4 regions of the Citrobacter sp. GW821-FHT07H02 genome follow, and region 1 is predicted to be linked to each of the others. Evidence: predicted binding sites of a transcription regulator. Region 1 holds the regulator's gene; each other region holds the start of a gene.
What was found. Region 1 encodes PurR, which represses purine synthesis genes. Its sites were predicted from a motif close to CANGCAAACGTTTGCNTG; they were not measured.
Positions count from the first base shown of each region.

Region 2: the regulator PurR is predicted to act here: its motif matches at 2,773-2,790, upstream of gltS (sodium/glutamate symporter).
Region 3: the regulator PurR is predicted to act here: its motif matches at 3,243-3,260, upstream of glyA (serine hydroxymethyltransferase).
Region 4: the regulator PurR is predicted to act here: its motif matches at 2,460-2,477, upstream of AC07NP_RS13085 (nucleobase:cation symporter-2 family protein).

Region 1 is NZ_JBWKPZ010000003.1:48,755-53,379, reverse strand. Features, by position in the region: gene punC (purine nucleoside transporter PunC) at 1-1,069, opposite strand, end outside; gene punR (DNA-binding transcriptional activator PunR) at 1,183-2,115, shown strand; gene purR (HTH-type transcriptional repressor PurR) at 2,112-3,137, opposite strand; gene cydH (cytochrome bd-I accessory subunit CydH) at 3,434-3,523, shown strand; gene AC07NP_RS05475 (MFS transporter) at 3,690-4,625, shown strand, end outside.
Region 2 is NZ_JBWKPZ010000002.1:98,029-102,653, reverse strand. Features, by position in the region: gene recG (ATP-dependent DNA helicase RecG) at 1-1,368, shown strand, start outside; gene gltS (sodium/glutamate symporter) at 1,410-2,615, opposite strand; gene xanP (xanthine/proton symporter XanP) at 2,842-4,233, shown strand; gene AC07NP_RS03615 (AsmA family protein) at 4,355-4,625, shown strand, end outside.
Region 3 is NZ_JBWKPZ010000016.1:68,520-73,144, forward strand. Features, by position in the region: gene csiE (stationary phase inducible protein CsiE) at 1-129, shown strand, start outside; gene AC07NP_RS15855 (3-phenylpropionate MFS transporter) at 124-1,272, opposite strand; partial or broken gene AC07NP_RS15860 (aldose epimerase family protein) at 1,362-1,778, opposite strand; gene glyA (serine hydroxymethyltransferase) at 1,874-3,127, opposite strand; gene hmpA (NO-inducible flavohemoprotein) at 3,453-4,625, shown strand, end outside.
Region 4 is NZ_JBWKPZ010000011.1:98,926-103,550, reverse strand. Features, by position in the region: gene ghxQ (guanine/hypoxanthine transporter GhxQ) at 1-81, shown strand, start outside; gene ygfT (formate-dependent uric acid utilization protein YgfT) at 133-2,052, opposite strand; gene AC07NP_RS13085 (nucleobase:cation symporter-2 family protein) at 2,508-3,956, shown strand; gene AC07NP_RS13080 (hypothetical protein) at 3,958-4,083, shown strand; gene idi (isopentenyl-diphosphate Delta-isomerase) at 4,224-4,625, shown strand, end outside.

The DNA of each region.
Region 1 (4,625 bases):
TGCTGATTAACCAGGAGACGACCAGACTGGCCAGGAAACAGAGACCCAACTGCAGTGAATTCTGCAATGCTGCGGCACGCCCGGTGGCTTGTGGGAATGGGCGCAATGCCTGAGCCACAACAATAGGGTAGATCGCGCCGTTGGCGATAGCCATGACACAGAAGGGGATCAGAATTTCGGTCAGCGATACATGGCTAATAAAACTGGTCGCCCAGGTCGCGACGACGCTCAATGCGAAGATGACCAATAACCAGGGTAACAGCTGTTGCCCCTGCCATTTTTGTAACGCTGCGCGGCAACCGTACCCACCGATCAGGAAGGCGATGGTTTGCGGAACATAACTGAGACCAATCACTGCGGGGCTATAACCCATTTCACTAAGGATGAACGGCGAACCGGTTAACCATGCAAAGAAGCTGGCGGAACAGGCTGCGTAAATCAGCACGTTCCCACGATAGGCTTTCGAACGCAGCAGGGTAGTGAACGTCAGTTTATCCTGACTATCGTCACGTGCTTTTGCGGTGGGTTTTAAACGCAGGGCGGGCAGCATCAGGATCAGCGTAATCACAAACAGCGTGGCGAAAATGGCCTGCCAGGAAAAATGCGCGAGGATCCAACTGCCTAACAATGGCGCAAGCGCAGGCGACAACCCGACCAACGGCATGATGGTGGCAAAAATACGGTTAACTTTTTGCGACGGGTAGTAATCCGTCACCAGTGCCTGCCAGACAACAGCAGCAGCACACACGCCAATGGCCTGGATAAAGCGCAGAACCAGCAAGCCTGTTGCACTTTCTACCCACAGCATACCCAGACTTCCGAGGGCGAAGATCGACAAACCGAGCAATAGTATGGGCTTACGACCGTAACGATCGGATAGCGGACCCCAGGCGAGCTGGGCGATGGCGAACCCGGCTAAGAACAGGCTCAGACTGGCGCTGACGGCAGAGGCAGGTGTCTGCAAATCGGCCTGAATGGCAGCAAATGCAGGTAAGTACATATCTGTTGCCAGAAAACCCAGTACGCTGAGACCCGCCAGCCAGACTAAAAACCCTTTTCCCGGTTGCATAATACATTCTCTTTTTTTATCAGTAAGACATTGCCGCAGAGTGTAGGGAGTGAAATTCCTGTTGTGAAACGCTAATATTTGTCTACTGAATTCAAATTTTTTGTAGGCAGAATATGTGGTCAGAATATTCCCTTGAAGTTGTTGATGCTGTCGCGCGCAATGGTAGCTTCAGTTCCGCCGCCCAGGAACTGCATCGCGTGCCCTCGGCCGTCAGCTACACCGTACGTCAACTGGAAGAGTGGCTGGCGGTTCCCCTGTTTGAACGACGCCACCGGGATGTGGAATTGACGCCCGCCGGCGCCTGGTTTTTAAAAGAAGGCCGCTCTGTTATCAAAAAAATGCAGATCACCCGCCAGCAGTGCCAACAGATTGCGAATGGCTGGCGAGGGCAACTGCCTATCGCGGTAGATAATATTGTGCGACCAGAACGCACCCGGCAGATGATTGTCGACTTCTATCGCCACTTTGATGACGTCGAGCTGATCGTTTCTCAGGAGGTGTTTAACGGCGTCTGGGATGCGCTTTCCGACGGACGCGTGGAACTGGCCATTGGGGCGACGCAGGCGATCCCCGTCGGCGGGCGCTATACCTTTCGCGATATGGGAATGTTGAGCTGGAGCTGCGTGGTGGCAAGTCATCATCCCCTGGCGGCGATGCCCGGACCCTTGAGTGATGATACGTTGCGCAACTGGCCGTCGCTGGTCCGTGAAGACACGTCACGGACACTGCCTAAACGTATCACCTGGCTGCTGGACAACCAAAAGCGCGTGATCGTACCGGATTGGGAATCGTCAGCAACCTGTCTTTCCGCCGGGTTATGTGTCGGGATGGTGCCTACGCATTTTGCAAAACCGTGGGTCGACAGTGGCAAATGGGTCGCGTTGACCCTGGAGAATCCATTCCCGGATGCAGCATGCTGCCTGACCTGGCAGCAAAATGACACGTCGCCCGCATTAGCCTGGCTGCTAGAGTATTTAGGCGACAGTGAAACGCTGAATAAAGAGTGGTTGCGAGAACCTGAAGAGGTTCCCGCCGGGGAAGCTTAACGACGATAGTCGCGGAACGGACCATCCGCAACCGAACGACGTTCGATCAGTCGCGGGTGGACTTCAATAGACTGCGACTCTTCACGCTTGTTGACGATACGGTCTAACAACATATTAAAGGCCGTTTCACCCAGTGAGTCTTTCGGTTGGTGAATAGTGGTCAGTGCGGGTGTGAAATAGCGCGCGTTACGCACATTGTCATAACCGATCACCGAAATATCCTGCGGTACGCGCAAACCCATTTCGTCAGCAGCGCAGAGCGCCCCCATTGCCATGATGTCGCCACCGCAGAATACCGCAGTAGGGCGATGGGTCTGAGAGAGGATTTGCTGCATTGCACGATAACCAGACTCAGGTTCAAAATCGCCCTGTACAATCCAGTTTTCCGGGACTTTTATCAGCGCTTCGTCCATCGCCTTCATAAAGCCCGCCAGGCGGCCAGCCCCCGTGTTACGCTCCATCGGGCCAGGAATGACGCCTATCTCACGATGACCGCGTTCCACCAGATAACGACCGGCCATATAACCGCCTTCGAACGCGTTATCAATGACCGTATCGGTAAAGTCAGCCTTCGCTTCGCCCCAATCCATAACCACCATTGGAATATGGCGATACTCTTCAAGCATGGAGAGCAGAGACTCTGGATATTCCGAACACATAACCAGCAGACCATCCACACGCTTTTGCGCCATCATGGAAAGGTAGGCCCGTTGTTTTTCAAGATTATTCCAGGCATTGCCAAGGATCAGGGTGTAGCCTTTCTGGAAGCAGTTTTTCTCAACGGCTTCAATAATTTCAGCGAAATAGGCGGCTTCACTGCTGGTTGCCAGCAGACCGATAGATTTGGTGTGATTCACCTTCAGGCTGCGGGCGACGGCACTCGGGGAGTAGTGCAATTCTTTGATTGCTGCCCAGACAGCATTGCGAGTCTCTTCTGCGACAAAACGCGTTTTGTTAATTACATGTGATACGGTTGTAGTGGAAACGTTTGCTCGCTTCGCTACATCTTTAATTGTTGCCATTACATTTCACTCCAGACCATATCCAAACTCCTGAAAATACTGTAGGTAAACGTTTGCCTTTACACACCCTTATCGCAACATCAGGGTTGCGGCACGCCGGGAAAACGACACGAAACGTCAGGAGGGGGTCAATGGCCGGTACGCTAATCAAGTAAGCGTGGAATTTTGTCTGATCTTGACGAAAAGGGGAAGAGTTAAAAGTGGTTATCAATATAAATCCTGGGAGATTTTTACATCCAAGTGTGTAAAAATGCGCAATATCACTTTTTGTGTGGGAATAAAAAGGAGCAAATTTGATGAGCACCGATCTGAAGTTTTCGTTAGTAACCACTATTATTGTTCTGGGCCTGATCGTAGCGGGTGGTCTGACCGCCGCACTGCACTGATTTACCGTGAGGGAGCATGCTCTCCCTCATCTCGTTACCCCTTCATTGTTACTAAATCAGCAAAAGTCTTTTGCCATTCTGTTAACTTTATTATTTTTGTGATTGATGTCATGCTTTTGGCTCTTATCGGGTGTCGCTTCGCGGCACGCTGCAGCGGAGTCAACGTATGAAAATCAATTACCCCTTACTGGCGCTTGCGATTGGCGCATTTGGTATTGGGACCACGGAATTCTCTCCGATGGGGCTGTTGCCCGTCATTGCGCATGGCGTGAATGTCTCCATTCCCGCCGCCGGAATGCTCATCAGCGCCTATGCGGTGGGTGTGATGGTGGGCGCGCCGTTGATGACCCTGTTGCTATCGCACCGTGCTCGTCGTAATGCGCTGATTTTTTTGATGGCCATTTTTACGCTGGGCAACGTCCTGTCGGCCATTGCGCCGGATTACACCACCTTGATGCTATCGCGCATTTTGACCAGTCTTAATCACGGCGCGTTTTTCGGATTGGGTTCGGTCGTGGCGGCCAGGGTAGTGCCGAAGCATAAACAGGCCAGCGCCGTGGCGACGATGTTTATGGGACTGACCATTGCAAACATCGGCGGCGTGCCTGCGGCCACATGGCTTGGGGAAACCATTGGCTGGCGGATGTCCTTTTTAGCGACCGCTGGACTTGGGGTGATCGCGATGCTCAGTTTATTCTTCTCTCTGCCGAAAGGTGGCGCAGGGGAACGGCCGGACGTGCGTAAAGAACTGGCTGTCTTGCTGCGTCCACCGGTCCTTTCTGCGCTGCTGACCACCGTGCTGGGCGCGGGGGCAATGTTCACCCTCTACACCTATATTTCACCCGTTCTGCAAAACATTGCCCATGCCACACCGGCATTTGTCACCGCGATGTTAGTTTTGATCGGCGTTGGGTTTTCGATCGGCAACTATTTTGGCGGCAAACTGGCCGATCGTTCCGTCAACGGTACGCTGAAAGGTTTCTTACTGCTGCTTATGGTCATCATGCTGGCCATTCCTTTCCTGGCGCGTAACGATCTGGGCGCTGCGTTCAGTATGGTGGTGTGGGGCGCGGCAACATTTGCCGTCGTACCGCCTTTGCAG
Region 2 (4,625 bases), on a different contig from region 1:
CTGCGTGCCGGAGCGCAGCGATATCACGCTCTGTCGCTCAGTGCGCAAGGCGAACTCAAAAATCGTTTTCTTGATTCACTGCCCTTTAAACCGACTGGGGCGCAAACGCGTGTGGTGGCGGAAATCGAACGCGACATGGCGCTGGATGTGCCAATGATGCGCCTGGTGCAGGGTGATGTCGGCTCCGGTAAAACGCTGGTTGCGGCACTCGCCGCGCTGCGGGCGATTGCCCACGGCAAACAGGTGGCGATGATGGCCCCGACCGAACTGCTCGCGGAACAACACGCCAATAACTTCCGCCACTGGTTTGCCCCGCTCGGCATTGAAGTGGGCTGGCTGGCCGGTAAACAAAAAGGCAAAGCGCGTCTTGCGCAACAGGACGCCATCGCCAGCGGTCAGGTACAAATGGTGGTCGGTACTCACGCCATTTTCCAGGAACAGGTGCAGTTTAACGGCCTTGCTTTAGTGATCATCGACGAACAGCACCGTTTTGGCGTACATCAGCGCCTGGCGCTGTGGGAGAAAGGTCAGCAACAAGGGTTCCACCCGCATCAGTTGATCATGACCGCGACACCGATTCCACGCACTCTGGCGATGACAGCGTATGCCGATCTCGACACCTCGGTGATCGACGAACTGCCGCCGGGCCGCACGCCGGTCACCACTGTCGCCATTCCGGATACCCGCCGCAGCGATATTATTGACCGGGTGCGTAACGCATGTACCCACGAAGGACGCCAGGCTTACTGGGTTTGTACGCTGATTGAAGAGTCGGATCTGTTAGAAGCGCAGGCGGCGGAAGCCACAAGTGAAGAACTGAAACTTGCCCTGCCTGAGCTGAACATTGGTCTGGTGCACGGGAGAATGAAACCCGCCGAGAAGCAGGCGATCATGGCTGCCTTTAAGCAGGGCGATCTTCATCTTCTGGTTGCGACCACCGTCATTGAAGTGGGGGTGGATGTTCCCAACGCCAGCCTGATGATTATTGAAAACCCGGAGCGTCTGGGGCTTGCGCAATTGCACCAGCTGCGCGGACGCATCGGTCGCGGCGCAGTGGCCTCGCACTGCGTCCTGCTCTACAAATCTCCCCTGTCAAAAACGGCGCAGACACGCCTGCAGGTTCTGCGCGACAGCAACGACGGTTTTGTGATTGCGCAAAAAGACCTGGAGATCCGCGGACCCGGCGAATTGTTGGGAACCCGTCAGACGGGAAGCGCTGAATTTAAAGTGGCGGATTTACTGCGCGATCAGGCCATTATTCCGGAAGTTCAGCGCATTGCGCGCCATATTCACGAACGTTATCCACAACAGGCTACGGCGTTGATCGAGCGCTGGATGCCGGAAACCGAACGTTACTCCAACGCCTGAAGCTAAAACAGCGCGGCGGTTTTCACACCGCCGCATTGTCCTTATTGCGCAAAAATCGGCAACAACAGATACAGCTTAATCACCAGCGCGTTGACGATATCGATGAAGAATGCCCCCACCATCGGCACCACCAGAAACGCCATATGCGACGGACCAAAGCGCTCGGTAATCGCCTGCATATTGGCGATCGCCGTCGGCGTCGCGCCAAGACCAAAACCACAGTGCCCGGCAGCCAGTACAGCGGCATCGTAGTTTTTACCCATCATGCGCCAGGTGACAAACACGGCATACAGCGCCATGAAGATCGTCTGCACCACAAGAATCGCCAGCATCGGCAACGCCAGCGAAGCCAGTTCCCACAGCTTCAGGCTCATCAACGCCATCGCCAGGAACAGTGAGAGACTCACGTTGCCCAGCACCGAAACCGCCCGCTCAAACACGCGATAAAAGCCCGCCAGCGCCAGTCCGTTACTGAGGATCACACCGACGAACAGTACGCAGACGAATGTCGGCAGTTCCAGCACGGTTCCCACCAACATCTGGGCAACCACTTTGCCGACGGTCAGGCAGATGGCGATAAGCGCAATGGTTTCGATCAGCACCAGTGAGGTGATCATGCGCCCAACGTCCGGTTTCTCAAACGCTGTCGGCACTTCCTGATCGTCCGGCATACCGTCTGGCGTGGTGGAGTGCTTCACCAGGTAACGCGCCACAGGACCACCGATCAGCCCCCCCAGCACCAGACCAAAGGTTGCGCACGCCATTGCCACTTCCGTCGCATTGGTAAAGCCATAGCGTTCGATGAACAGCTTGCTCCATGCCGCCCCAGTGCCGTGTCCGCCCGAAAGGGTAATTGAACCCGCAATCAACCCCATCAACGGATCCAGCCCCAACAGGCTGGCCATACCGATGCCGATGGCGTTTTGCATCACCAGTAAACCCACCACCACGATCAGGAAGATGCCGACGACACGGCCACCTGCACGCAGGCTGGCAATGTTAGCGTTCAGACCAATGGTGGCAAAGAACGCCAGCATCAGCGGGTCTTTCAGACTCATATCAAAATCAATTTCCCAGCCCATGCTCTTTTTCAGCACCAGCAGAGCGATTGCCACCAGTAATCCACCAGCAACCGGTTCAGGAATGGTGTATTTCTTGAGAAAGGAGACAGACTGGACCAGCTTGCGTCCCAGCAGCAACGTCAGCGTTGCGGCAACAAGTGTCGATAAAGTATCGAGATGAAACATATTAAGCTCCTTTAAGTACGCATCGCTCATCGCGAACGATATATTCCTCGGTCATTTCTCAGCTCTTAACGAGTAATCGGCATGGATTTTAATCAGAAAAGGTACAAAAGTTATATAAAAAGGTGATTTTATCTGTTTTAAATATTAAGAATAACGATTAGCAAACGTTTGCTTTTGCCACCAGGTCGGATAAAATGCCCGCTTTTACACCACGGGATTGCCTCTGATGTCTGTTAACACTGTCGAGTCAGAAAATGCGCAACCGATTGCGCAGACTCAAAACAGCGAACTGATTTACCGTCTTGAAGATTGTCCGCCGCTTCCTCAAACTCTTTTTGCCGCGTCTCAGCACCTGCTGGCAATGTTCGTCGCAGTCATCACGCCCGCGCTGTTAATCTGCCAGGCGCTCGGTTTGCCGGCCCAGGATACTCAACACATTATCAGCATGTCGCTGTTCGCCTCCGGTGTGGCCTCTATTATTCAAATTAAAGCATGGGGTCCGGTAGGCTCGGGGTTGCTCTCGATTCAGGGAACCAGTTTCAACTTTGTCGCCCCGCTGATTATGGGCGGCACGGCGCTGAAAACCGGGGGGGCGGATGTTCCCACGATGATGGCGGCGCTGTTCGGTACACTGATGCTGGCAAGCTGCACCGAAATGATTCTCTCCCGCGTACTGCATCTCGCGCGCCGTATCATTACCCCGCTGGTTTCCGGTGTGGTGGTCATGATCATCGGCCTGTCGCTGATTCAGGTCGGACTGACGTCCATCGGCGGTGGTTATGCCGCGATGAACGACAACACCTTCGGCTCACCGAAAAACCTGCTGCTGGCGGGGGTCGTACTGGCATTGATCATTCTGCTTAACCGTCAGCGTAACCCCTACCTGCGGGTTGCTTCGCTGGTGATCGCCATGGCCGCAGGCTACGCGATGGCATGGTTTATGGGCATGCTGCCGGAAAATACCGCCCCGACCACGCAGGATGTCATCATGGTGCCAACGCCGCTGTATTACGGACTGGGCATTGACTGGAATCTTCTGCTGCCGCTGATGCTGGTCTTTATGATCACCTCACTGGAAACCATTGGCGATATTACCGCCACCTCCGATGTTTCTGAGCAACCCGTTTCCGGGCCTCTGTATATGAAACGTCTGAAAGGCGGGGTGCTGGCTAACGGCCTGAACTCGTTTGTCTCTGCGGTGTTTAACACCTTCCCGAACTCCTGCTTCGGTCAAAACAACGGCGTGATCCAATTGACGGGCGTTGCCAGCCGCTATGTTGGCTTTGTTGTCGCGTTGATGCTGATTGTCCTGGGCCTTTTCCCGGCAGTGAGCGGTTTTGTGCAACACATTCCAGAACCCGTGCTCGGCGGAGCAACTCTCGTGATGTTCGGTACTATCGCCGCCTCCGGGGTGCGTATCGTGTCGCGCGAACCGTTGAACCGTCGCGCTATCCTGATTATCGCCCTGTCGCTGGCGGTAGGTCTAGGCGTTTCCCAACAGCCGCTGATCCTGCAATTTGCACCGGACTGGGTGAAAAACCTGCTCTCCTCCGGGATTGCCGCCGGCGGTATCACCGCAATCGTTCTGAACCTGATTTTCCCGCCAGAAAAGCCGTAAGCGGAATGTGGCGGCGATCGACAATCGCCGCCACAGAAACGCTCTTTCACTATTCCCGCCTTGAGGATTACGCCTAAATCGTGCATAACTCAGTTATGTGCACTTCGCGGGATGGAAGACCATGAAATTTATTGGAAAGCTGCTTATCTACGTGCTGATCGCCTTTTTGGTGGCGGTTATCGTGCTCTATTTTCTGCTGCAAACCCGCTGGGGAGCAGAACGCGTCAGCAACTGGATCTCTGAAAATAGCGGCTACCACGTGGCCTTTGATGCGATGGATCACCGTTTTTCCTCCCCTTCCCACATCCTGCTGGAGAACGTCACCTTTGGCCGGGATGGTCAGCCTGCCACGTTAGTCGCAAAAACCGTGGATATCGGACTCAGTAGCCGAC
Region 3 (4,625 bases), on a different contig from region 1:
CGTGGGGTGACGCTGATTGTCACCCCCTACACCACACCGCTTCCGCTCTTTTCACCCCCGCTGATTCATGCCGAGCAGGCGTTAACGACGCATCAGCAACAGCAGATCCGCCGTATCCTCGAATCATAGCGCTGGCGAGCGCGCTGCCACTTTTGGCCGGATGGCTATCGCGGGCAGCGCAACCAGCGCCATCACCCAGAACACGCCGCTCCCCAGATGCTGATAGAGGTACCCGGCAAAGACGGTCATGATGGCAATACTCCCGCCCATTGCCACAGCGGAATAAATGGCCTGCAGGCGGATCACTTCGCTCCCCTGACGCGCGGCAATGTAGCGCATCGCCGCCAGGTGGCAAACGGTAAAAGTACCGCAGTGCAGGATCTGCACCACAATCAGCCACGGCAACGCGGTGCTCCAGCCCATCAAACTCCAGCGTACCACCCCACAAACGGTGGAAAGCAGCAACAAATCACGGGCGCTAAAACGACGGAACAGCTTATTACTGAGCGCAAAGATGATGACTTCCGCGACCACGCCCAGCGACCATAAATAGCCGACAGCCGACGCGGAGTACCCCGCCCCCTGCCAGTAAATCGCGCTAAAGCCGTAATACGCGGCGTGCGCCCCCTGCAACAGGCTCACACAGGCCAGAAAGCGCCAGCTTTGTGTTATCAACGCACGCCAGGCTGGCCAGCCTGCGCTCTCCTGGTGACGACTTTCCCCTTGCGGTAACACGCTCGGGCGCAACAGCATTCCCAACAGCATAGAGGCCACGCCAAGACTCAGCAGTGCGAGAATGACCTGATAGTCGAATAGGCTCACCAGCTTACCGGTCAGCGCGGAACCAATCACAAACGCAATCGACCCCCACAGTCTGACCCGGCCATAGTCCATCGTTATCTGTTTTTGCCAGGTGTTTGCCAGCGCATCCGTCAACGGCACCAGAGGTGAGAAGAAGAGGTTAAAACCAACCATCACCACCATCAGCCATGCAACGTGTGTTCCTGCCCAAAACGCCAGGGCAAAGACCAGCGTCAGCAAGCCCAAAACACGCAACGCGGAAATCAGACGGGAAGGATCGCTCACACGAGGGGCAATCAGCAAGCTACCGAGGAAACGCGCCACCAGTCCTGCGCCCAGCAGAAGACCAATGGTTTCAGGCGTTAATCCCAGACCTTTGAGCCAGACGCTCCAGAAAGGTAAAAAAATACCGTAGCTAAAGAAATAGGTGAAATAAGCGAGCGCCAGCCAGCGCGTGGAGTGCAAAACCATGATTCCCTCCCGTTAGGAGGCGATAGTCTGGCGATAAACGCTGGCTGGCGCAAGTGAGTATTAACAGTGATATAACATGCGCTTTTACGCTAATCGACGATGATTTGCATAGTGAAATGACAGCTATCCCCCCGAGCCAAGACCCGCAATCCCGGTTGCCCCGGCATATTATGGGCGTTGACCGGATGCGACTGCGGCTCAAGACAAAGGAACCCGCCACCCGACATTCTGAAAAGCATCAGCCACGGAGTTTGCGCTAAAAGCGTGACGCTCATCACATCACGTTGTATAACCGCCTTCCCGCTCCAGCCGGAATATCCCACATTTAGCCAGGTATCCTCGCCGTATTGTGCATGGGCGAAATTCGCAGCCCCGGGGATTTTCGCCTGCCACGCCAACGGTAGATGCTGTGCATCTTCCGGCCAATACCCGCTGGCGGAAAACTGCACGGTGCTTTGCGCATCAAACACAAAAAACGGATGAAAACCGCAGCCGTAAAGCATCGGGCGCTGCGTCAGGAACAATAGATGTCAGAACTGGCACCGAGACATTAAAAGCAAAAAGGCCGCTTTCGCGGCCTTTGTTATTTCTGAGAGCAGAATTACGCGTAAACAGGGAAACGTGCGCAGATATCCAGCACTTTACCTTTAATACGTTCGATAACTGCTTCGTCGTTGATGTTGTCCAGCACGTCACACATCCAACCCGCCAGCTCTTTCACTTCCGCTTCTTTAAAGCCGCGACGTGTTACAGCCGGAGAACCGATACGGATACCTGAAGTCACAAACGGGCTCTTCGGATCGTTTGGTACGCTGTTTTTGTTGACGGTGATGTTGGCGCGACCCAGGGCTGCGTCAGCTTCTTTACCGGTCAGGTTTTTGTCGACCAGATCCAGCAGGAACAGGTGGTTCTCAGTATCGCCAGATACCACTTTGTAGCCACGGTTCAGGAACACTTCTACCATTGCTTTGGCGTTTTTCGCTACCTGCTGCTGGTAGGTTTTGAACTCAGGCTCCATCGCCTCTTTCAGCGCCACGGCTTTCGCCGCGATAACGTGCATCAGCGGGCCGCCCTGAGCGCTTGGGAAGACTGCGGAGTTCAGTTTTTTGTACAGCTCTTCGCTGCCGTCTTTCGCCAGGATCAGGCCACCGCGCGGGCCAGCCAGCGTTTTGTGGGTGGTGGTGGTGACAACGTGAGCATGTGGAACCGGGTTCGGGTAAACGCCAGCGGCAATCAGACCCGCAACGTGTGCCATATCGACGAACAGGTACGCGCCAACGCTGTCTGCGATTTCACGCATTTTTGCCCAGTCAACGATACCGGAGTAGGCAGAGAAACCGCCGATAATCATTTTTGGTTTGTGGGCCTGAGCCTGCTTCGCCATGTCGGCGTAGTCAATTTTACCGGACTCATCGATGCCGTAAGGCACGATGTTATACAGTTTACCGGAGAAGTTAACCGGAGAACCGTGAGTCAGGTGACCGCCCTGCGCCAGGTTCATCCCCAGCACGGTATCGCCCGGCTGCAGCAGCGCGGTGTAGACCGCGAAGTTCGCCTGAGAGCCAGAGTGCGGCTGGACGTTAGCGTAATCAGCGCCAAACAGTTCTTTCGCGCGATCGATCGCCAGTTGCTCGACGACATCCACATATTCGCAACCGCCGTAGTAGCGTTTGCCCGGATATCCTTCAGCATACTTGTTGGTCAGCTGAGAACCCTGCGCTTGCATGACGCGCGGACTGGTGTAGTTTTCGGAGGCGATCAGTTCGATATGCTCTTCCTGACGTACTTTTTCCTGCTCCATAGCCTGCCACAGTTCGGCATCATAATCGGCAATGTTCATTTCACGCTTTAACATCCGCATCTCCTGACTCAGCTAACGATAAAATTTGGCCTTAAAAGGCAGTCCCGTTGGACAACGACCAACAGTATAACTGAATCATCCGTTGATAACAGGTCTTGACAAAGGATTTTACGCAAACGATTACCTTCAAGCGGCACAAGGCTTTGCCGAATTAAGGTCTTACGGATTTTAGCGGAATTCTTTTCAGGTTTGTGATGCATACTTTTCATTTTGTAACGTTAAAAACGCAAAATCACAAAGAACCATTTACAATGCAGGGGTATTTTTATAAGATGCATTTGATATACATCATTAAAGATTTAATTAAAAGGAAGCCCGCATGCTTGACGCTCAAACTATCGCCACTGTAAAAGCCACCATTCCCCTGCTGGTTGAAACGGGTCCTAAACTGACCGCCCATTTCTACGATCGCATGTTTACGCATAATCCTGAACTCAAAGAAATTTTTAACATGAGTAATCAACGCAATGGCGATCAACGTGAAGCGTTGTTTAATGCGATTGCCGCGTATGCCAGCAATATCGAAAACCTGCCGGCCCTGCTGCCTGCGGTCGAGAAAATTGCGCAGAAGCACACCAGTTTTCAGATCAAACCCGAGCAATACAACATCGTGGGCGCCCATCTGCTGGCGACGCTGGATGAGATGTTCAGCCCGGGTCAGGAAGTGCTGGATGCGTGGGGAAAAGCCTACGGTGTACTGGCTAATGTCTTTATCAATCGTGAAGCGCAAATTTACAGCGAGAACGCAGGCAAAACCGGCGGCTGGGAAGGGACGCGTCCGTTCCGTATCGTGAATAAAACGCCGCGTAGTGCGCTGATTACCAGTTTTGAGTTCGAGCCTGTCGATGGCGGCGCCGTCGCAGAGTACCATCCTGGACAATATCTGGGAGTCTGGCTGAAGCCGGAAGGTTTCCCGCATCAGGAGATTCGTCAGTATTCACTGACCCGCAAGCCGGACGGCAAAGGCTATCGTATTGCCGTTAAGCGCGAAGATGGCGGTCAGGTTTCAACGTGGCTGCACAACCATGCAAACGTGGGCGACGTGGTGCATTTAGCGGCCCCGGCGGGGGATTTCTTTATGGCCGTTGCCAACGATACCCCTGTTTCTCTGATTTCCGCAGGCGTCGGACAAACGCCAATGCTGGCGATGCTGGACACGCTGGCGAAAACGCATCACACCGCGCAGGTGAACTGGTTCCACGCGGCGGAAAATGGCGACGTACATGCCTTTGCCGATGAAGTAAACGAACTGGGCAAAACGCTGCCGCGCTTTACCGCACATACCTGGTATCGTGAGCCGAGCGCAGACGATCGCGCCAAAGGCGGGTTTGACAGCGTGGGTCTGATGGATTTAAACAAACTGGAAGGCGCAATCAGCGATCCGTCAATGCAGTTTTATCTCTGCGGTCCGGTCGGCTTTATGCAATTTGCCGCGAAGCAACTGGTGAATCTCGGTGTGAAAAACGAAAACATTCATTACGAATGTTTCGGC
Region 4 (4,625 bases), on a different contig from region 1:
GAGTGGCATAAGCTGAATATCGGAACCGTCATCATCACCGTCGCACTGGTCGCATTTTACGCAGGTGGGTGGGCGATATAAATAAACAGGCTCCGCGCAAGTCTGCGCGGAGCCTGTCCCTGAAGATATCCGTCAGCCCCCCTGTCGTTCGAACATGGCCAGCATATCGCGTGCGGCCTGTCGCCCGGCGGCCATTGCTGTAACAACCAGATCCGCGCCATGAACCGCATCACCGCCAGCAAACACGTTTTCCAGATGCGTCTGGGTGGATAAACGCCCTGCTTCACCCGTTTTGATAAGACCATGTTTATCGAGCTGAACGCCGCTCCCCTGCAACCAGGGCATGGCATGCGGCTGAAAACCAAACGCCATAATGAGAACGTCGGCAGGCAGTTCGAACTCAGAGCCTGCCACAGGGCGTGGCCGACGACGGCCATCCGGGCCAGGTTCCCCCATCGCGGTACGAATCAACCCCACCGCGGCGACCCGTCCGTCATCATCACACGCGATATATTGCGGCTGAACATTAAACAAAAATTCGACGCCTTCCTCGCGGGCATTGACCACCTCTTTACGCGAGCCTGGCATGCTGACTTCATCCCGACGGTAGGCGCAGGTCACGCTGGCAGCGTTCAGCCGTATAGAGGTACGCAGGCAATCCATGGTGGTGTCGCCGCCTCCCAGCACCACAACCCGTTTCCCGTCGACAGGGGTAAGCGGATACTCCGCAACCTCGGGCAATCCCATAAGCTGTCGGGTATGCGCGGTCAGGAAGGGCAGCGCCTGGATCACGCCCGGGGCATCTTCCTGCGCCAAATTGGCCTGCATAAGCCCGTAAGCTCCCACCCCGATAAAAACGGCATCGTACTTTTCGGTGAGAAGATGGAAGGGAATGTCACGACCAATTTCGCAATTCAGGTGAAAATCGATACCCATCGCACTAAAGATCTCCCGCCGCTGGCTCAGAACGCTTTTTTCCAGCTTAAAAGGCGGGATACCAAATGTCAGCATGCCGCCAATTTCTGGATGGCGATCATAAACATCGACCTGCACGCCCGCACGCGTCAATACGTCTGCACAGCCGAGACCTGCGGGTCCTGCGCCAATCACCGCCACTTGCTGGGGGCGAGAAGCAACATGGCTAAGATCGGGGCGCCAGCCCATTGCCAGTGCGGTGTCAGTAATGTATCGCTCAAGGTTGCCTATTGAGACTGCGCCAGAGAGATCCTTCAACGTGCAGGCGCCTTCGCAGAGACGATCCTGCGGGCAAACCCGACCACAGATCTCCGGCAGAGAACTGGTCTGGTGGCAGAGTTCCGCCGCCTCGATGATGCGTCCCTCACGCACAAGACGCACATAACCGGGAATCGCGTTATGCAGGGGGCAGTGCCAGTTACAATTCGCTTTTTCAGCACAATAGACACAGCGCCCGCTTTCATAAACGCTCTGCTGCTGATCCAGACCGTAATAAATTTCGCCAAAATGTGTTTTCCGCTCCGCAGCGGAACGTTTCTCCGCCCCCTTACGTGGCTCAGCGGAAAGTAACATTTCACGACGGGAAAGCCTGCTGCCTCCCGCTACATCACCTTCTGCACTCCTGCGCTGTCGAACCTTTTGCAATTGCAGCAATCCCTTGTCATCCATCAAGCGCAGCGCCTTTGTGGGGCATGCCTCAACGCAGGCTTGTCCACCCGAAACACGTTGATGGCAAAGGTCACATTTCTGCGCAACAGCATCGACCATCTCGATAACCCCAAAGGGGCAAGCGATTGCGCAGCTTTTACAACCGATGCAGCGCCGCTCGTCCAGTTGTACGCTATCAGCATGAAAAGTGAGCGCATCCACCGGGCAGGATGCAACACAGGGGGCGTTAATACAGTGATGACATGTAACAGTGCGGGTGATCTCTCCTTTCCCCACAAGATGGATTCGGGGTAAAAAGTCACACCGATTTTGTGGCCAGTTTTCCTGATGATGAGCCAAAACGCAGGCGATTTCGCAAGCATGGCAGCCTATACATTCCATCGCATCGGCAACAATAAATGTGTTCATTTGCGTCCTTTTCATCTGATTGGTTATTTTTTCAGATACCGCGATGCAATAAATGGGCATATCTTTGCAAGCAGGGAAAGTTATTTGATATTTTGCGACTTACATCAAACTAAAAAATGGCTGCCTGTGAAGCCTTCTTTAATTAACCTCATTGCTGATTCTTAAAAGTTCATAGAGATAGGTCTGGAAATATAGGCTTACAGGGTTATAAAAAATGAATCACCCTATCCCATAATGATTAAATACTTATCAATATGAGAAAACAAAAGATCAAATCCTGGTCGTCACTCTTTACCAGATGTTTCCCAAATTAGTCATTGTGTGATTTCTTCCGCATTTCCACCCTATACCTTTCCGCACAGACTAAAACTGGCATCCCACGAGCATGTCCTTTTACTGTTTTAGCAAACGTAAACGGTTGCTTTTTACTCAGGCGAGTTAAAGGAGAAAAACGCATGAGCGCCATAGATTCTCAATTGCCCTCATCCTCGGGTCAAAACCGCCCTGGCGATGAGGTTGACCGCATACTATCTCCAGGAAAGCTTTTCATACTCGGTCTCCAGCATGTCCTTGTCATGTACGCTGGCGCGGTCGCGGTACCGTTGATGATTGGCGACAGACTCGGGCTCAGCAAAGCGGAAATTGCTCTGCTCATTAGCTCCGATCTTTTTTGTTGTGGTGTCGTAACGCTTCTGCAATGTATCGGCATCGGTCGCTTTATGGGAATTCGCCTGCCGGTGATTATGTCGGTTACGTTTGCCGCCGTTACGCCAATGATTGCTATCGGTATGAATCCGGATATCGGTTTGCTGGGTATTTTTGGCGCGACAATTGCGGCGGGTTTTATCACAACGCTATTAGCACCACTTATCGGGCGTTTAATGCCATTATTCCCCCCCCTGGTCACCGGCGTGGTGATTACCTCTATTGGACTGAGTATTATTCAGGTCGGCATCGACTGGGCGGCGGGAGGGAAAGGAAATCCTGAATATGGCAACCCGATATATTTAGGCATTTCTTTTGCCGTATTAATTTTTATTTTACTCATTACCCGTTATGCCAAAGGTTTTATGTCCAACGTTGCCGTTTTACTCGGAATTGTATTTGGCTTTGCGTTATCGTGGATGATGAATGAAGTTAATCTGTCAGGCCTGCACGATGCCTCATGGTTCGCTATTGTTACACCGCTGGCCTTTGGCACACCGGTTTTTGATCCCGTCTCAATTCTGACGATGACGGCAGTACTGATCATTGTTTTTATAGAATCGATGGGGATGTTCCTGGCGCTCGGGGAAATTGTTGGTCGTAAACTCTCCTCACAAGACATTATTCGCGGGTTACGTGTGGACGGCGTAGGAACGATGATTGGCGGGCTTTTTAACAGCTTCCCTCATACCTCATTTTCGCAGAACGTCGGTCTGGTCAGCGTGACGCGCGTGCACAGCCGTTGGGTTTGCATTGCTTCCGGTATCATTTTAATTCTGTTTGGCATGGTGCCTAAAATGGCAGTACTGGTCGCCTCAATTCCGCAATTTGTCCTCGGCGGCGCGGGTCTGGTGATGTTTGGCATGGTGCTGGCAACCGGGATTCGCATTCTGTCACGCTGTAACTACACCACCAATCGTTACAACCTCTACATTGTGGCGATTAGCCTTGGCGTCGGCATGACTCCCACGCTGTCCCATAACTTTTTCTCCCAGCTACCCGCCGTCCTCCAGCCGCTACTCCACAGCGGCATAATGCTGGCAACGGTCAGCGCTGTCGTACTGAATGTCTTCTTTAACGGCTATCAGCATCACACCGAGCTGGCGCAAGAATCGATCTCCGACAAAAAATTAAAGGTCAGGACCGTCCGTATGTGGTTGCTGATGCGCAAACTGAAAAAAAACCAGCAGGATGAATAAAATGCATATTTTATTGCGCTGTATTCTGAGTGTTCTGCTGCTCATGCTGATCTCGATACCCGCCATTTCTGAAGGTATTGCTCTGGGCATTGAAAGTCGGTTCAATTTCATGCTGCTGTTTTTCTAAATCCTCTTTTTCTCCCGACACCCGCGTCAAATGACGCGGGTGCCGAATCCCTCACCATCACATACATTCTTGAGAAATCATTCTGTCGCGATATTTCATACCCTATAATGGTGTGTGCTTAACATTCACGGCGAGACATTATGCAACAGGAACACATTATTTTATTGGATGAGCAGGCCAGGCCTTCCGGTACGCTGGAAAAGTATGCGGGGCACACCCTCAATACCCCTTTACATCTCGCCTTCTCTTGCTGGTTGTTCAACACGCAAGGCCAGCTTCTGGTCACCCGCCGCTCGCTATCGAAAAAAGCGTGGCCTGGCGTCTGGACGAATTCGGTTTGCGGCCATCCACAGGAAGGAGAAAGCATTGAAGACGCCATTATTCGACGCTGCCGTTTTGAGTTGGGCGTAGAGATCTCCAGCCTGACCCCCGTCTATTCTGCCTTTCGTTACCGCGCTACCGATCCAAACGGGATCGTGGAGAACGAAGTTTGCCCGGTCTATGCGGCGCGAATGGTCAGCGAGCTCAGCGTGAATAACGAT